One region of the Parabacteroides caeci genome, then DNA from elsewhere that is predicted to be linked to it. Evidence: riboswitches for the same ligand, from Rfam matches in the RefSeq annotation. Region 1 holds a riboswitch; each other region holds the start of a gene.
The links. A riboswitch is a leader RNA that binds a small molecule or an ion and turns the genes downstream of it on or off. The one in region 1 is predicted to bind cobalamin.

Region 1 (4,254 bases):
AAGTAATTTTATAGGAACATCTAGTGTAGAATAAAATTCATTATAATAACTTTTTAATTCATTCAGATAATTTGATAAATTTTCATCCTGTATACTTAACATTTCAATCTCAGGACGATCTTCCCCTCCTCCCTGATTTAAATATGATTCAAAAATATCAATTGATGAATTAATAAATACATTTGCTTCTTCGATTCTTAATGAATTGGCATAAACTAATTTGTTGATAGTCTTCATGATATATTATATTATAAGGTTAATAAATTAAATTTGACAAATTGATGGAAAAATATTTATTTTAGTCCTGAAAGTCTTATCTATTATAATAAAATATCTTATCACGATACGTGATGCATTATTTCTCATAGAGAAATGCTTTATCATGATATATAATATACTATTTATTATAGAGAAATATCTTATCACGATGTGTGATATGCTATTTGTTATAGAGAAATGCTTTATCGCGATGCATGATATGTCATTTATCATAGAGTAATATTTTATCAAGATGCATTATATATCATATGATCTACAAATATATATATAATATTGATTAGTTAAATATAAATAGGAGAATATAATGCGAATAATGTGAATTAAAATATAAATCTATATTTTCTTATCCACGATACTCGCATCATTTTTGTTAAAAACATTAATTATTCATAATTGTTTCTTCTTTTCTGTAATATTAATCATTTTATGTTTAGCCGCAAACTTTGCATGTTCGATAAATATATTCTGAATATCTATGTTTTGTCCTAATCCTTGCATAAATATGGAAACTTCATAGCCTTTATCTTCCAGTTCTTTTTTCATGTCGATTGCAATGTCATTATTAGCATGATCACCGGCAACGAACATGAAAGGCATCAGCATGACTTTCTTTACTTTGGCAGCTTCAAGCTTAGCAAGCATATCGTCGAAAGTGGGATAACCTTCTATCGTTGTAACATAATAATCAGTATAGCCTTTTGCTTTCAACATATAATCGGTCATGGCATACTGTGCAGTCGAAGGAGTGTAGGTGCCGTGTCCCACCAGGACGGTAGCTCCTTCCTTGGCTCCTTTCCGGACAATAGCTGCAATGACGTTTTCATAATCTTCGGGAGTGTACAGCAGCGGGTTTCCGATACGGATATCCTTGAACTCTTTTTCCAGTGAGGCGATATCTTTGCGGAGGGATTCCATTTCTACACCTTCAATAATGTTCGTAGACTGGATCAAGATATGGGTGAAACCATCCGCTTTTAGTTGTTTCAGTGCTTCAGTGGGGTTGAGTTTTTCGATACCCCGTGTTTTCAGGCGGCGAATAATGATGCGTGAGGTATAGGCTTCGCGTACTTCGATACCTTTGAATGCTTCTTTCGCTTTGTTGTTGATGGCGTCGATCGTCAGTTGGCGTGTTTTGTCGTAGGTGGTTCCAAAATGGACCATCAGCAGAGCGGCCTTATCGCCTGCCTGCATAGAAGCAAACAGGTCAGAGGGTTTAAAATTTCCTTCGCCGTCATCGTGGGGAACGGCCCTGGCAGGGATGTCGGTCACTGCCTCCTGCAACATACCGTGTGCAAAAGACATACTCATTGAACAACCTACAAGAAAGGCTGTCAGCAGACATTTCTTTTTCATTGAAAGAGATTTGTTTTATGTTCATAATAGCCCTCCTGGCCCCGGGAGAACGGATTTATCTGTCTGGCAGGTTTCCTGACTTGCCCGGAAAACGACCTTCCCATCCTTGTCACGGACAGTGGTGTAAGCATGTTTTCCTTTTATAGCGGGCTTAACAGTAGCGGGCACTGTTCCGGATTCTCACCGGATTCCCTTTTATACGGCAACCGGAGGCTGACGTATCACCAAAGCGGGACAAAGATAGGAATTTATTTAAAATAAGGGAGCTTTTATAATCTCTTAATTGAATCTCCCGCAACAACTTTCCCATGGATTGTGTTCCATTTACCACAATAAAACCGGACATGGAATATGTCTTATTATTAACGTCAAACAATTGTATATATGGAGTGGTTTGCTGATTTGCTCAAACACTATCCGGAACTGGCTATCTTTCTGACACTGGCTTTCGGTTTCTGGATAGGTAAATTTAAGATAGGTAAATTTTCTTTGGGAACAGTTACCAGCGTATTGCTGGTCGGTGTATTAATCGGACAATTGCATATCGATATCGGGACACCTATTAAATCCGTATTCTTCCTTCTGTTCCTTTTTGCCGTGGGATATAGTGTCGGTCCGCAGTTCTTCCGTGGGCTGAAAAAGGAGGGACTTCCGCAGATGCTTTTTGCCGTACTGATGTGTTTGTTCTCTCTGTTTGTTCCCTTTTTGCTTGCCAAGCTGATGGGCTATAATGCAGGAGAAGCGGCTGGATTGTTGGCTGGTTCGCAGACAATCTCTGCGGTGCTGGGGGTAGCGGAAGATACGATCAATCAGAGCGGGCTGAGTGCGGCGGACAAAACATCCATAATCAATGTGATGCCTGTGACTTATGCCGTCTGTTATATTTTCGGTACGGCCGGTTCTGCGTGGCTGATGAGCGATGTGGCTCCCCGTTTGCTGGGCGGACTGCCTTCGGTAAAGAAGGCTTGTAAAGAACTGGAAGCAAAGATGGGTACTGACGACGAAAGCGAGCAACCCGGTTTTATGCCGGCAGCACGTCCCATCACTTTTCGGGCTTATAAGATCAGTAATGACTGGTTCGGGGCGGGCAAGACCGTACAGGAACTGGAAGATTATCTGGAAGGGCAGGGGCGTCGTCTGTTTGTGGAACGCGTACGTATCAGTAATGTAGTGTATGATGTGAAACCGGACCTGATGCTTCAGAAAGGGAACGAGGTGGTGTTGAGCGGTCGCCGTGAATTTGTGATTGGAGAAGAAGACTGGATCGGCGACGAAGTGAACGACCTTGAATTGTTGGACTTCCCGGCAGAGACATTGCCCGTGCTGATCTCCCGTAAGAAGTTTTCGGGAATGACTATAGCCGGTCTCCGCAGTGAAAAGGTGATGCACGGCGTCAGCATTAAAAGTATCAAACGTGCGGGTGTCAATATACCTGTGCTGGCTGCGACAAAAATTAATCCGGGCGATATGCTCGAACTGGTAGGTACCAAGATGGAGGTGAATGCCGCGGCTGCAACTTTGGGTTATGCCGACCGACCGACCAACCAGACGGATATGATCTTTGTCGGCCTGGGAATCTTTATCGGTGGCGTGATCGGCTCGTTGGTGGTACATTTCGGAAATATACCGATCAGCCTGAGTACGAGTGGCGGGGCATTGATTGCAGGACTGGTATTCGGATGGCTTCGCTCCAAACACCCGACATTCGGACGTATTCCTGAACCTTCCTTGTGGGTATTAAATAATGTAGGGCTGAATATGTTCATTGCCGTAGTCGGTATTACGGCCGGACCGAGTTTTGTGACCGGCTTCAAAGAAGTAGGCGTGAGTCTGTTCATTATCGGAGCGCTGGCTACGACCATTCCGCTGATAGCCGGTGTCCTGATGGGCCGCTATCTCTTTAAATTCCATCCAGCCATTACACTGGGTTGTACTTCAGGAGCACGAACGACAACAGCCGCCCTCGGTGCGATAGAAGATGCGGTGGAAAGCCAAACACCGGCGTTAGGATATACAGTTACTTATGCTGTCGGTAACACCTTGCTGATTATCTGGGGAGTGGTGATTATCTTGCTAATGTAAATATAGAAATAATTGAACTATCTGTTTATTGACTGGTTGTACCTGGCTCCCCTCTTGAGAGGGGGTAGGGGGTGTGTTAAAGCCAGTCAATAAAACAAGCCTTGTAACAGGTTTATTTGCCGTCTGCTTCAGCTGACGGATTAGTAAATGGTCTATCTCATTAGACTTTAGTCCTATTTCTTACAGTTTTCTATCTAGGAGAAATGTGGCTGAAGCCAAAAGAGAGAAACAACTTGTAAACCGTCAGCTGAAGCAAACGGCAAATGAACCTGTAATAGTCAAGTGACTCTGATTATGGTGGTTGTATGGCGGGGATATAACACACCCCCTTCCCCCTCTCGAGAGGGGAGCCAGGTACAACCAGTTGCTATAAACAAACACTCATATCTGATAAAAATAGAAATTAATAATTATACATTATATATAATATGGAAGAAAACAATAAAATCGTAGTCACCCGTGAATACGAAAAGAAAATGTCGGAGATCAGTCCGTTCGAATTAAAAGACATACTGATCCGGTTAGCCGACGAGAGTGCCC
Region 2 (4,254 bases), on a different contig from region 1:
TATCCGGTCGGTAAAAAGGTGGCGGACGAACTGCATAAAGCGGGTTATCAAACCAATGATAGCTTCCTTACGATCGGCGACAAACCGGCCTACGAGGATGCTTCGCTACTGGCAACTGCCCTGATGGAGTTGTATATCTCTACCCAGGTCGACCGGGTGGAACTACTCTACCATCATTTCAAGAATATGGCGGAGCAGATACTGACCGAAAAGGTTTTCCTTCCGGTTTCCTTACCGGAAGCAGACCCGGAAAGTGCTTCGAGCAACTATATTCTGGAGCCGTCTGCCGAACAGTTGCTTGCCTTACTGCTCCCCAAAGTGCTCCATCTGAACATCTACACGACCTTGCTCGACACTGTCACTTCCGAGCATGCCGCCCGCATGCTTGCCATGCAGACAGCCAACGACAATGCCAACGACCTGATCCAGGAACTGACGTTGCAATACAACAAAAACCGCCAGCAGGCCATCACCAATGAATTGCTGGATATTATGGGAGGAAGCGGTCAATAATCTTTTACATCATCAGTAATCAATAAAAAATCGAAGCCCCGGCGAATCACTTCGGCGGGGCTCCTGGCTTTAAAATTATTATTGAACAATTTCTAACAACCAAATCTAATACTTAATAGAAGAATAATATCATTAATTGGGCAGTTAGTACACGTAAAAACATTGTCAACGGATAAACTGTAGCATAACCTACTGCCGGAGCATCATTTCCCGCCGTTGCATTCGCATAAGCCAAAGCGGGAGGATCCGTCGTACTGCCGGCCAGCAATCCCATCAACGTATAGTAATTCAGTTTAAAAAAATGCCTGCCAATCAATCCGATGACTAATAAAGGCAGCATTGTTATAATAAAACCGTAACCAATCCAGGCAAATCCGCCTTTATTCACGATAGTATCCACAAAACCATCCCCGGCACTCAGCCCGACACAGGCAAGGAACATGGTTATACCAATCTCCCGGAGCATCAGATTGGCACTCTGGGTAGTATAAGTAACCAGTTTATAACGGTATCCGAAACGGCTGATCAGGATAGCGACAACCAACGGACCACCTGCCAAACCCAGCTTGATAGGTTGAGGAATCCCTGGGAAACTAATTGGAATACTTCCCAGAATAATACCTAAAGCGATACCGATAAATATTGGAATCAGGTTCGGTTCATTCAGACGTTTCATCGAATTACCCAATATCATACCCACCTTATCGACAGCCAGTTCACTACCAACTACGGTTACACGGTCGCCAACCTGCAATTGCAAACCTTGTGTTGCTACCAGTTCCACTCCGGCACGATTCACACGTGTGACATTGATACCATGCAAACGGCGTAACTGCAAATCCCCCAGTTTAGTGCCCGTCAGTTCCGGCTTTGTCACCAAAATGCGGCGGCTGACAAAAGCACTTTCGGCGGGAATCCATTGTTTACGGTCCATCTCTATCTCTTGACCGATAAAGGTTTTTATAGTTTCCGCATCATGTTCTGTCGTGATCACGAATATTTTATCATCTTCTTCCAAAATCGTACTGCCGGTAACAATGTCCACTTTATTGGTCTTGTTACGCCAAATACGGGATATGACAAATTCCCTATGCTCCAACAGGGCGGCAAGCTCCATTATCTTCCTGCCAAAAAGAGCCGGATTCTTCACTATCAGCGATATAGGTGTAGCCTCACTATTATGCACATTATTCTCTTCTTCCAGCTTTTTCGTCTCCTGGTCAAAACTTATATGAAAAATATACCGGACAAACAACATGGAAAGGATGATACCGACGACTCCCAGCGGATAAGCAACGGCATATCCCAATGCAATCGTATCATCGGAAGCCCCCGTCATATCACTAAATGCCTGTTGAGCAGCCCCCAGTCCCGGTGTATTTGTCACTGCACCCGATAAAATACCGACCATCGTCGGAATAGGGATTCCTGTCACAAAATGTATCACCAAGGCCATCATAACCCCGAGAAAGACAATTCCGCAAGCCAGACCATTCAAAGTCATCCCCCCTTTCTTAAAAGAAGAGAAAAAACCGGGTCCGACCTGCATGCCGACTGAATAAACAAACAGGATCAATCCAAACTCTTTAAAGAAATGAATGACAGACGGATTGATTGTAAACCCAAAATGTCCCAGTAGAATGCCGACAAACAATACCAGGGTTATCCCCAGAGAAATCCCAAATACTTTGATTTTCCCAAGTTGGATCCCTATGGCAATAACCAGAGACAGTAAAAGGATGGAATGTCCGATACCTTCTCCCCATAATAATTCATGAATCCATTCCATAGTCAATCACTTTTGAGGCACAGCAAAACTCCACGCCACAACGCGAACAAAGCTTCTCCATGATTTTCATACAATTTAGAATTAATATTCTTTTCGAACCATTTCCCTAACCCACGAGGAAAAACAGCCTTTAACGAACGGCAGGTCTTCTGACTGACTCCCATCCTGAAGCCTTCCCGACACATGTCAGTGGCATAAGTTGTTTTCAGGATGTTATTAGAGCTTCACAGCAGCGGGACTGTCCGGGATTTACACCCGATTCCCTTTTAATCCGTATCATCCGAACAGACAACACGAAACCAATTCGGAGGCAAAGCTACAAAATAAAAGACAAAATCAATATGATAAATACAAGTTTTTTTAAACTTTTACGTTCCTGTTTATTTATAAAACTATGACATAAGCAGAAATCCCTGCCAGCCTCACGGTCGACAGGGATTTACCATTCATAATTCTAACAACAAAATCAAATCGTTACAATGGCATATTGCCATGTTTTTTCGGCGGATTGCTCTGGCTTTTGTTCTTTGCCATCTCCAACGCCTGTATCAGCTTGAAACGAGTCTGCCGCGGCATGATAATCTCGTCGATAAATCCTTGCTCAGCGGCCCGGTAGGGATTAGAGAAGTTTTCCGCATACTCTTTCATAGCCCGCTCTTTCTCTTCTCCGGTTGCTTTTCTATATAAGATATTAACAGCCCCTTCTGCTCCCATAACGGCAATCTCCGCCATTGGGTAAGCCAGATTAACATCGGCACCGGTCGGTTTGCTCGACATAACGATATAAGCACCGCCATAGGCTTTCCGGGTAATCAACGTGATTTTAGGTACGGTCGCTTCCGCATAAGCATAGACGATCTTCGCGCCGTGGCGGATAATACCGTCGTGCTCCTGGGTACATCCCGGAAGAAAACCGGGTACATCTTCAAAAGTAACCAGCGGAATATTGAAACAATCGCAAAAACGGATGAAACGAGCCGCCTTATCCGAAGCATCGATATCCAGCACACCTGCCAGGAATGCCGGCTGGTTGGCAACGATACCGACCGTACGTCCGCCTAAACGGGCAAAACCGACTACGATGTTTTTTGCAAAATGCGGCATTACCTCAAAGAAATAGTGATTATCCACCACCGGTTCAATAATATCTTTTATATCATAAGGAATATTCGGATCATCCGGAATCACCTCCTGCAACGATTCTTCTTCGCGGCGGATATCATCCGTACAAGGAACAAGTGGGGCATCTTCCATATTATTGGCCGGAAGAAAACCGAGTAATTCGCGGATACTCATTAATGTTTCTTCTTCCGTATCACACATAAAATGAGTAACACCGCTCTTGGTACTATGTGTATAAGCACCGCCCAATTCTTCTTTTCCTACTTCTTCATGGGTAACCGCCTTGACCACGTCCGGACCGGTGATAAACATATGGCTTTTTTCTTTCACCATAAAAATAAAATCGGTCAACGCAGGCGAATAGCAGGCTCCTCCGGCACAAGGTCCGAGGATCGCAGAAATCTGCGGAACCACTCCCGAGGCCATCGTATTCTGATAGAAAATGGAAGCATATCCGGCCAGACTGCTGACCCCTTCCTGAATACGGGCACCACCCGAATCATTCAGGGCAATTACCGGCGCTCCGTTTTTCAATGCCAGTTGTTGCACCTTGACGATCTTCGCGGCATTCGTTCCGCTCAATGTTCCTCCGTAAGCGGTAAAGTCATAAGCATAGACAAACACTTGGCGTCCGTCTATCTTGCCATACCCCGAAACGATCCCGTCACCCGCTATTTTGTTCTTTTCCATACCGAAATTGGTACAACGGTGAATGACAAACTTATCCAGTTCGACAAATGTACCCTTATCCAGTAACATGTCAATACGTTCACGGGCAGTCATACGTCCGGCTTCATGCTGTTTCTCTATACGTGCCATACCGCCTCCCA
Region 3 (4,254 bases), on a different contig from region 1:
GCATCGCTTTACGGATCGCCGTTACTATTTTTTCCTCATTAAATCCGACGATACGTCCATCCCTTTTGATAACTGTCTGAATCATGATAATTGTATTGGTGTATTACTTTTTATTCTTCTGCAAAGGTATGCTCAATTATTATATGGTTTTCTTTTTGGAAAACTTTTAACGGGTTAAATTATGTCAAACTCTTGTAAATCAGATACGATATTTGTAAAAATGGAAAACTTTGAAGGTTTTGATGATAAAAAGTTTTCCCAAAAAGGCTGTTTGGTGATAATGGGGTATAATGTGAAATGTATCAATTGTTTATGCAAAAAAACAGAAAAAAACAGGGGCGATTCCGGTCGATCGCCCTGTCTGTTGATGGTACGAAATATCTATAATTGCTTATTCGGATTGCTATTTGTCTTTCAGTAATTCGATAAACATGGTTGTCGTCAGTAATATCCCAATGGCAACGCAGACCAGGATAAGTAATAAGTTTACATATTTCGCATTCGGCTTCGAGCCGGTGTGCAGGTTGTTGGCGAAATATTCTTTGAAGAAAAGATATAACGCCGGGACGGAAGCACTGGCCAGCAGGAAATCTTCCGGGATATTGAAGTAATATGTTTTCGACAAGCCGATCAGCGACCAGTGTGTCAGAAACAGGATTATGAACATGTTGATATTCTTAGAGAAGAACAACAGGAGTCCGATGGTGAAAACAACGACCGAACAAGGCATGACCGGCGAAGTCATTTCCGGGAAAGTCAGTCCCCGTGCCATCGATATAAGCGGATAGATAAACGGCATGGCAAACAGGAAGTACGCTAACCAGTCATATTTGCGGGTACGTTCGAAAGTGGTGTATCCTGACAAGGCATCCCATCCCCATAGTATCGCCATGATCGCCCAGAATAAGGCCATCACTTCGTTGTAGCTGCGCTCGGCACAGTAGATGTAGTAGTAGATGACTGATATCCACAGATAGACGGCAATCAGATAGATTTTCATTCCGTTCTTTACCCACGGCTGAGGGTTGCGGGTCAGCAGGACGGTCAGTATTATCCCGATCAGGATAATTCCCAGTTGCCATTCCCAGGTTGCTGCATTGTAGAGTCCTATCGTTTTCCAGAAAATTTCCATAGAGTTATTCGTATGCTGATGATTTTATTTGCGTCGTGTTAATGAAAAAGCCTTACCCGGCAGGAGGAAGATCGGCAGTGTCGCACCGACCGTCAGCATGAAGATCGCGGTGAAGGTAACGAAACCGTTCGACATGAACATTTCAATATATTTCGCTTTCTGTACCGGTTCGTCCATCGTCTGGAGGAACATGATCAGCGAGAAAACCATGTTGTAGGCAAATTTGCCTGGGATCATCGGCAATAAAGCCGGGATATAAAGCACTGTCATCGGGCAGTAAATCCTGCCTCCCAGCCACAAACTTCCGAATCCGATCACCAATGCCCCGAACAGGGAGGCGGTAGCGATATCCACCCCGAAGAAAGTCATCAGGCAGAATCGGCAGGCATGGCCTACGGCAGCCAGCAAGGCAATGTAAGGAAATGCCCGCATGGGTGGGTCGGAAATCGCACCGAAACCAATACCTGCAATGGCTGCAAAAAGTCCGTCTAAAAGAATATCCAATACTATCATATCAAATTGTTTTTTACCATCATTAATGTGAAAGAAAGCCCGATCGCGATACAGATAATCAGCATCAGCGCATTGACCAGCCGGGCAAAACCGGTCAGTATATACCCTTCGACAATGTCGATAACCCCATTGATCAGCGGTACGCCCGGTATCAGGAACAGGACGCTCGTTGCCAGTGCAATGTCCGAGGTCGTGTCGAATATCAACGCTGTAGAGGCACAAAGCGATGCAATAAAGGCCGATACCACGAAGATTATGTAATGATTGAATTTCCGGATCTGCATCTGTTGTTTCAGGAAAAAACCGGTGATAGTCGCAGAAAAGACAATCCCCATCGAGGTTATGTCTCCCCCAAACAGGCGGCAGAAAGAGGCATTGGCAAAGCCCACCAGTATCAGAACGAAAAGCGGATCGATATGCGGGCTGGCGATAATCTTCTCATATTTATCTTTTAATTCTTCCAACGGCAAATGTTTGTCATACGTTTCCCAACTCAGAGCGCTCAGTTTGGCGTTCTTCTCGAAACTTATCGGAAGAGCGGGGATATCGATCACCTCGCTGTATGTTTCTTTCGTATCATTGTCGGAGATCGTCAGAATAATATTTTTCTGAAAAATGCTGATTTTAACATCAGCGCCATATGCTTCTCCTATTCGTTTGGAACTCCGGACTACCCGGGATGTGTGTACCCCGCATCCCATCATATGGGCGGAGTACTCTGCGATGAATTTGGCTACGGGTAGCAAAGATTCATTTCTACTCATGTCGTACTTTTTATATATGAACCGGATTTTATTCCGGAATGTTTCTTTTTGCTGGCGGAAAAACGGGCGATAAACCTAAACCGGGGCGCAAAAGTATAAAAAACTTATTTTATATCATTGTTTTGTCTTTTATTTTTGTAGTTTTGCACCGAAATGGTTCTGTATTTTTGATTCTGGAAATACAGATTAAAAGGGAATCGGGTGTAAATCCCGGACAGTCCCGCTGCTGTGAAGCTCTAATAACATCCTGAAAACAACTTATGCCACTGACATGTGTCGGGAAGGCTTCAGGATGGGAGTCAGTCAGAAGACCTGCCGTTCGTTAAAGGCTCATATCCTCGTGGGTTAGGATACGGGTTCGAAATGATTGTTTATTCTAAATTTATCAGATTTATGGAGAAAGATTGTCCGCGTTGTGGGGGCTCTTTTGTTTGTCGGGTAGATGATATATCCGCCTGTCATTGTGTGCCTGTGAAATTGGATGAACTCCAGCTTGCTTATGTGAAGGTCCATTATCCGGGATGTTTGTGCAACTCCTGTTTGAATGAGATCAAGAAATATTTCTATGCCTGTGAGGTGAATCCCCGTTATAAACATTTAAAGCATTGATATGATACGGAAGATATTAATTGCAAACCGTGGCGAGATCGCCGTACGTGTGATGCGTTCCTGCCGGGAGATGGGAATACAGTCTGTGGCTGTTTTTTCGGAAGCTGACCGGGCGGCACGACATGTACTTTATGCTGATGAGGCCTGCCTGATAGGGCCTGCTGCATCAAAAGATAGTTATCTGGATATTGAAAAGATTATCCAAGCGGCAAAAATTCATAAAGCCGATGCCATTCATCCCGGTTATGGTTTCCTTTCGGAAAATGCAGCTTTTGCCCGCAGATGTAAAGAGGAAAATATTATTTTTATTGGCCCGGCTGCTGAGACGATGGAGGCGATGGGCGATAAGATATCAGCCCGTAAGCGGATGATCGAGGCTGGTGTGCCGGTTGTTCCGGGAACGCAACAACCGTTGCAGGATGCTGCCGAAGCCGTTCGGATATGTAAGGAAATCGGTTTCCCCGTTATGCTGAAAGCCTCTATGGGAGGCGGAGGAAAAGGGATGCGACTGAGCTATAAAGAAGAAGATGTGGTGGAAGCTTATCATTCTGCCCGTTCGGAATCGTTATCGTCTTTTGGTGACGACACAGTTTATCTGGAGAAATTCGTAGAGGAACCTCATCATATCGAATTTCAGGTATTGGGTGACAATCACGGGAATGTAATCCATCTTTGCGAACGTGAATGTTCCGTTCAACGTCGTAATCAGAAAATCGTGGAGGAAAGTCCGTCTCCGTTCATTACTCCCGAGTTAAGAAAAAATATGGGTGAAAAGGCTGTTGCTGCGGCAAAAGCTGTCAACTATTCCGGTGCTGGTACCATTGAGTTTTTGGTGGACAAACATCGGAATTTTTATTTTCTGGAAATGAATACGCGTCTCCAAGTGGAGCATCCGATTACCGAGGAAGTTTTAGGCGTCGATCTGGTAAAAGAACAGATCCGGGTGGCTAACAACGAACCACTCCATATCCGCCAGGAGGAGATCGTCCAGCGCGGACATGCCATTGAATGCCGTATCTGTGCAGAAGATACAGAAGCCGGTTTTATGCCTTCTCCCGGTGTCATTAAACAATTGACAGAGCCGAACGGCATCGGTGTCCGTGTAGACAGTTATGTGTATGAAGGATATGAAATACCGGTTTATTACGACCCGATGATCGGAAAACTGATCGTTTGGGCGACAACGCGCCAATATGCGATCGAACGCATGCGGCGGGTATTGCATGAGCATAAGAT
Region 4 (4,254 bases), on a different contig from region 1:
ATCAAACCTCAGTATTTGATTTCTGTATCTCGTCAGGATCAGGAAGCTGTTGAAGGTACTCCTTGTACTGAAAATTCTCATCACGTAGATGCTGATGGTAATCCAACAGATGCTGCACATTGTGTTCATGCTACTCCTGGAAAAGCTGGATTCGAATATGGTAAATATTTGGTAAGCTTTGCAGATTCTGTTGCTACAGTAGGTCAGGATAAACCTTATACTGATGTTAAAGCAGGTTACACTCGTGTTGGTTTTGTAAAAGCTATCAAGACTGGCGACAGCTTGATCATATTGGTTAATGGTTTTGAAAACATGGATCCGAAAGATCTGAATGTAGAAGAAATTGTTAAGGCTTATACTAAAGCAGGTATTAATACGAAATACATCAATAGTCTGAAGGGTGATAACCATAAGAACTATACTTGGTCATTCCGTTATACAAATCCTGATGGCGCTTCTACTGTAACAGAAGAAGGTGTTGGAAATTCATTCTTGATTGAATCTAACAATTATGACGGTAAAATTATCGCTCCTGAAAAAGCAGCATGGATCAAGATGCAGAATGGTTGCATTGTATTGACAGACGAAAAATCTGAATTCAACAATGCTAAGACAGGTGGTGACGGTGCTCTTATTTTCAATGTTGAAAACATCGAAAATGATGAAATGGCTACAGATACTGAAGATATCACAACTTCTGCTGTAACTGTAATCGCTGGTAACGGTGACATCACAATCAAGGGTGCTGCTAATAAGACTGTTACTATCAGCAACGTTCTTGGTCAGACAATTGCTAGCACAGTTCTTTCTTCTGACGAAGCAACTATCTCTGCTCCTGCAGGTATCGTAGTTGTAGCTGTTGAAGGCGAAGCTGCTGTTAAAGCAATCGTAAAATAAGAATTAAAGAATAATTAAATAGAAAATAGCTTCTCTGCCTTTCCCCTATGGGGAAGGGCAAGTAGCCTGTGAAGGCGAACAGATTGGAAGCGTAATTTTAGTAATAAAAATAAAATAAAGTTCATCCATGAGTATCCCTGCGAAGGGAGGAAATGGACAAAAAACAACCCCGGCGGTATTTAATACCATCGGGGTTTTGTTTTTAATGAGCTCCTGGAAACGGAGTTCATTATGTTTAATAGGAAACCGTATTCTATACAATACGATTTCCTGTTGAATAACTATTGATTACTGATTTAAAGCCTGCTCGATATCCGCAATGATATCGTCCGCACTTTCGATGCCGACAGAGAAACGGATCAGGTCCGGAGCGATACCGGCTTCCTTCAATTGTTCGTCGGTCAACTGGCGATGCGTATGGCTTGCCGGATGAAGCACACAAGTACGGGCATCGGCCACATGAGTAACGATAGCTGCCAGTTTCAGGCTGTCCATAAATTTGATAGATACCTCGCGTCCGCCTTTCAAGCCGAATGACAGGACACCGCATGAACCGTTCGGAAGATATTTCTTTGTCAGTTCGTAATATTTATTTCCTTCCAGATCCGGATAGTTTACCCAGGCTACTTTGTCGCAATTCTGAAGCCATTTAGCTACGGCTAGTGCGTTTTTACAATGTTGCGGCATGCGTAGATGCAATGTTTCCAGTCCCAGGTTCAGCAGGAAAGCATTTTGCGGAGACTGGATAGAACCCAGGTCACGCATCAACTGGCTGGTAGCCTTAGTGATATATGCCAGTTTCCCGAATGTCTTTGTGTAAGTCAGGCCGTGATAAGAATCATCCGGCTGGCAGAGACCCGGGTATTTGTCTGCATGCGCTTCCCAATCGAAGTTACCGCTGTCGACGATACAACCTCCGACGGCAGTCGCATGTCCGTCCATATATTTGGTCGTAGAATGCGTAATGATATCGGCACCCCATTCGAATGGGCGACAGTTGATCGGTGTGGCAAATGTATTGTCGATGATCAATGGAACGCCATGTTTGTGAGCGATACGGGCAAACTTTTCAATATCCAGTACCATCACTCCCGGGTTGGAGATCGTTTCACCGAACAATAACTTTGTATTCGGGCGGAACGCCTTACTGATCTCCTCTTCACTGGCATCCTGGTTGATGAATGTACATTCGATGCCCAGCTTTTTCAGGGTAACGGACAACAGATTGTATGTACCGCCATAAATACCGGTTGCGCTTACGATATGGTCGCCGGCTTCGCAGATATTGAAACAGGCAAAGAAGTTGGCAGCCTGTCCCGATGAAGTCAGCATTGCTGCCACACCACCTTCCAAAGCGGCGATCTTGGATGCAACGGCATCGTTGGTCGGGTTTTGCAGACGGGTATAGAAATAACCACTCTCTTCCAGATCGAACAGTTTCGCCATCTGTTCGCTGGTCTCATACTTGAAGGTAGTACTCTGATAGATAGGCAGAACGCGCGGTTCTCCTTTTTTAGGTTGCCAGCCACCCTGCACACACAAAGTTGCCGGCTTGAATGAATTGCTCATATTATTAAATGTTTGCTATGTAATTATATTCTGCTGACAAAAGTAAAGAATAGTTCGTTCCATTAATACAAATCTACGATCATTTATAAAAAATAGGGTACTGTTTAAAAATAATCTTTACCTTTGTCCCCGGTTTTGGTGTCACAAATCCAGTTCTACGGAAAAGTGATGAAAAGGGAATCAGGTGAAAATCCTGAACAGACCCGCTGCTGTAAGCTCCGCCAAAGTCGTTGAACACAACTCAATCCACTGTTCGCAATGAATGGGAAGGACGTTCAATGACGGAGTAAGTCAGAAGACCTGCCAGAATCAGTAGTTTTAAGCTTTCGAGGAATAAGGCTGAAAAACATGTAAGTAAGGACTTGGTTGTATCCTGTAGAGAGTTCTGGCTGTTCATGTGTTCCGTTCAGTTTTATCGAAAGCCTGTCGTTAATATATAATGTTTTTGATGGAATGAGAGGTTTCATACATGTATTTTTGTTGTTTATTTGTTTGTTCCCTGTAAGTCTGGCGGCGCAAGACAGGGTCACGCTGTCCGGAGAGGTGAGGGGAGAAGATGGTGCTCCGCTTCCTACGGTTACTGTTGCCATCGAAAATACGACGGCAGGGACATACACCGACGACCGGGGGCGCTATTCACTAAGCATGAAACCAGGAAAACATACCCTTATAATTACCCTACTGGGCTATAATACAATAAAAACAACTCTCGATATCCGCAGGAACAAGACGCTCGATTTCGTTATGGCTGAAAATTCCGTTACCCTGAACACAGTCGAGGTGTATGGCAAATCGAAAACACAGAAGATCAAGGAAGGTGCTTTCTCTGTAAATGCCCTTGATGTAAAATCGCAGATCAACTCGTTGAAGAATCTGACTGATATAGTGAACCGGACGACTGGAATAAAGGTCCGGGAAGAAGGAGGAGTCGGTTCCGATTTTGATCTTTCCATCAACGGGTTATCGGGTAATTCTGTCCGTTATTTCATCGATGGCGTGCCTTTGGACAGTAAGGGTAGTAATGTGACGCTTGCCAATCTGCCTGTCAACCTGATTGACCGGGTGGAGATCTATAAAGGGGTAGTGCCTGCTTCGTTGGGAACGGATGCATTGGGCGGTGCCGTCAACATTATTACCAAGGCGGAGAAGGAGAACTTTCTGGATGCATCTTACAGTATTGGTTCCTTTCATACACACAGTGCCGACCTGAATGCACTGTTTGTGGAACAACGCACAGGCTTGATTGTGCGTCCTACCGTTGGCATCAACTATTCGAAAAATGACTACCGGATGAAGGATGTTCAGATGCGTGACGAGACTGGCGACCAATTCATCTATGGCAATCCCAAACGTTTCCATGACGGTTATTTTTCGCTTTTAGCACAGATAGAAGCAGGAATGGTAGGCAAATTTTGGGCGGACGAATTCTTTGTGTCGGCATCTTATTCCAAAACAGACAAGGAACTGCAAACCGGCTCCGTACAGACCAAAGTGTATGGCATGGCGGAGCGTAATTCGGATGCGTGGAATGTGTCGGCACGGTACAACAAATGCAACTTTCTCACAGAAAACATGACATTGAAGGCGACCTTGTCACACACATGGGATCATTCCATCACCATTGATACCGCCTACCGTAAATATTATTGGGACGGAGGCTACATCGTGAGTCAACGCAACGAAATCCGTGGCGGCGAACGCTCCATACGTCACTATAAGCGTCCGCTGACTATTGCTCGTGCCAATTTGGATTATCAGCTGAATGAGCATCACGGCTTTAACCTGAAC

Region 2: linked by a shared signal. The riboswitch ahead of NBH15_RS05965 (putative transporter) and the one ahead of NBH15_RS18925 (sirohydrochlorin cobaltochelatase) in region 1 are both predicted to bind cobalamin.
Region 3: linked by a shared signal. The riboswitch ahead of NBH15_RS05985 (cysteine-rich CWC family protein) and the one ahead of NBH15_RS18925 (sirohydrochlorin cobaltochelatase) in region 1 are both predicted to bind cobalamin.
Region 4: linked by a shared signal. The riboswitch ahead of NBH15_RS23020 (TonB-dependent receptor) and the one ahead of NBH15_RS18925 (sirohydrochlorin cobaltochelatase) in region 1 are both predicted to bind cobalamin.

The regions. Positions count from the first base shown of each region.
Region 1 is NZ_JAMOKT010000041.1:48,507-52,760, forward strand. Features, by position in the region: gene NBH15_RS18920 (hypothetical protein) at 1-237, opposite strand, end outside; gene NBH15_RS18925 (sirohydrochlorin cobaltochelatase) at 667-1,563, opposite strand; cobalamin riboswitch at 1,681-1,876, opposite strand; gene aspT (aspartate-alanine antiporter) at 2,017-3,714, shown strand; gene NBH15_RS18935 (bifunctional aspartate transaminase/aspartate 4-decarboxylase) at 4,143-4,254, shown strand, end outside.
Region 2 is NZ_JAMOKT010000008.1:63,318-67,571, forward strand. Features, by position in the region: gene NBH15_RS05960 (F0F1 ATP synthase subunit gamma) at 1-513, shown strand, start outside; gene NBH15_RS05965 (putative transporter) at 626-2,302, opposite strand; cobalamin riboswitch at 2,425-2,621, opposite strand; gene NBH15_RS05970 (acyl-CoA carboxylase subunit beta) at 2,777-4,254, opposite strand, start outside.
Region 3 is NZ_JAMOKT010000008.1:68,467-72,720, reverse strand. Features, by position in the region: gene NBH15_RS06005 (anaerobic ribonucleoside triphosphate reductase) at 1-85, opposite strand, end outside; gene NBH15_RS06000 (DUF6064 family protein) at 404-1,132, opposite strand; gene NBH15_RS05995 (threonine/serine exporter family protein) at 1,157-1,645, opposite strand; gene NBH15_RS05990 (threonine/serine exporter family protein) at 1,642-2,409, opposite strand; cobalamin riboswitch at 2,546-2,743, shown strand; gene NBH15_RS05985 (cysteine-rich CWC family protein) at 2,803-3,018, shown strand; gene accC (acetyl-CoA carboxylase biotin carboxylase subunit) at 3,020-4,254, shown strand, end outside.
Region 4 is NZ_JAMOKT010000060.1:19,873-24,126, forward strand. Features, by position in the region: gene NBH15_RS23010 (DUF6383 domain-containing protein) at 1-897, shown strand, start outside; gene NBH15_RS23015 (O-acetylhomoserine aminocarboxypropyltransferase/cysteine synthase family protein) at 1,186-2,466, opposite strand; cobalamin riboswitch at 2,586-2,788, shown strand; gene NBH15_RS23020 (TonB-dependent receptor) at 2,920-4,254, shown strand, end outside.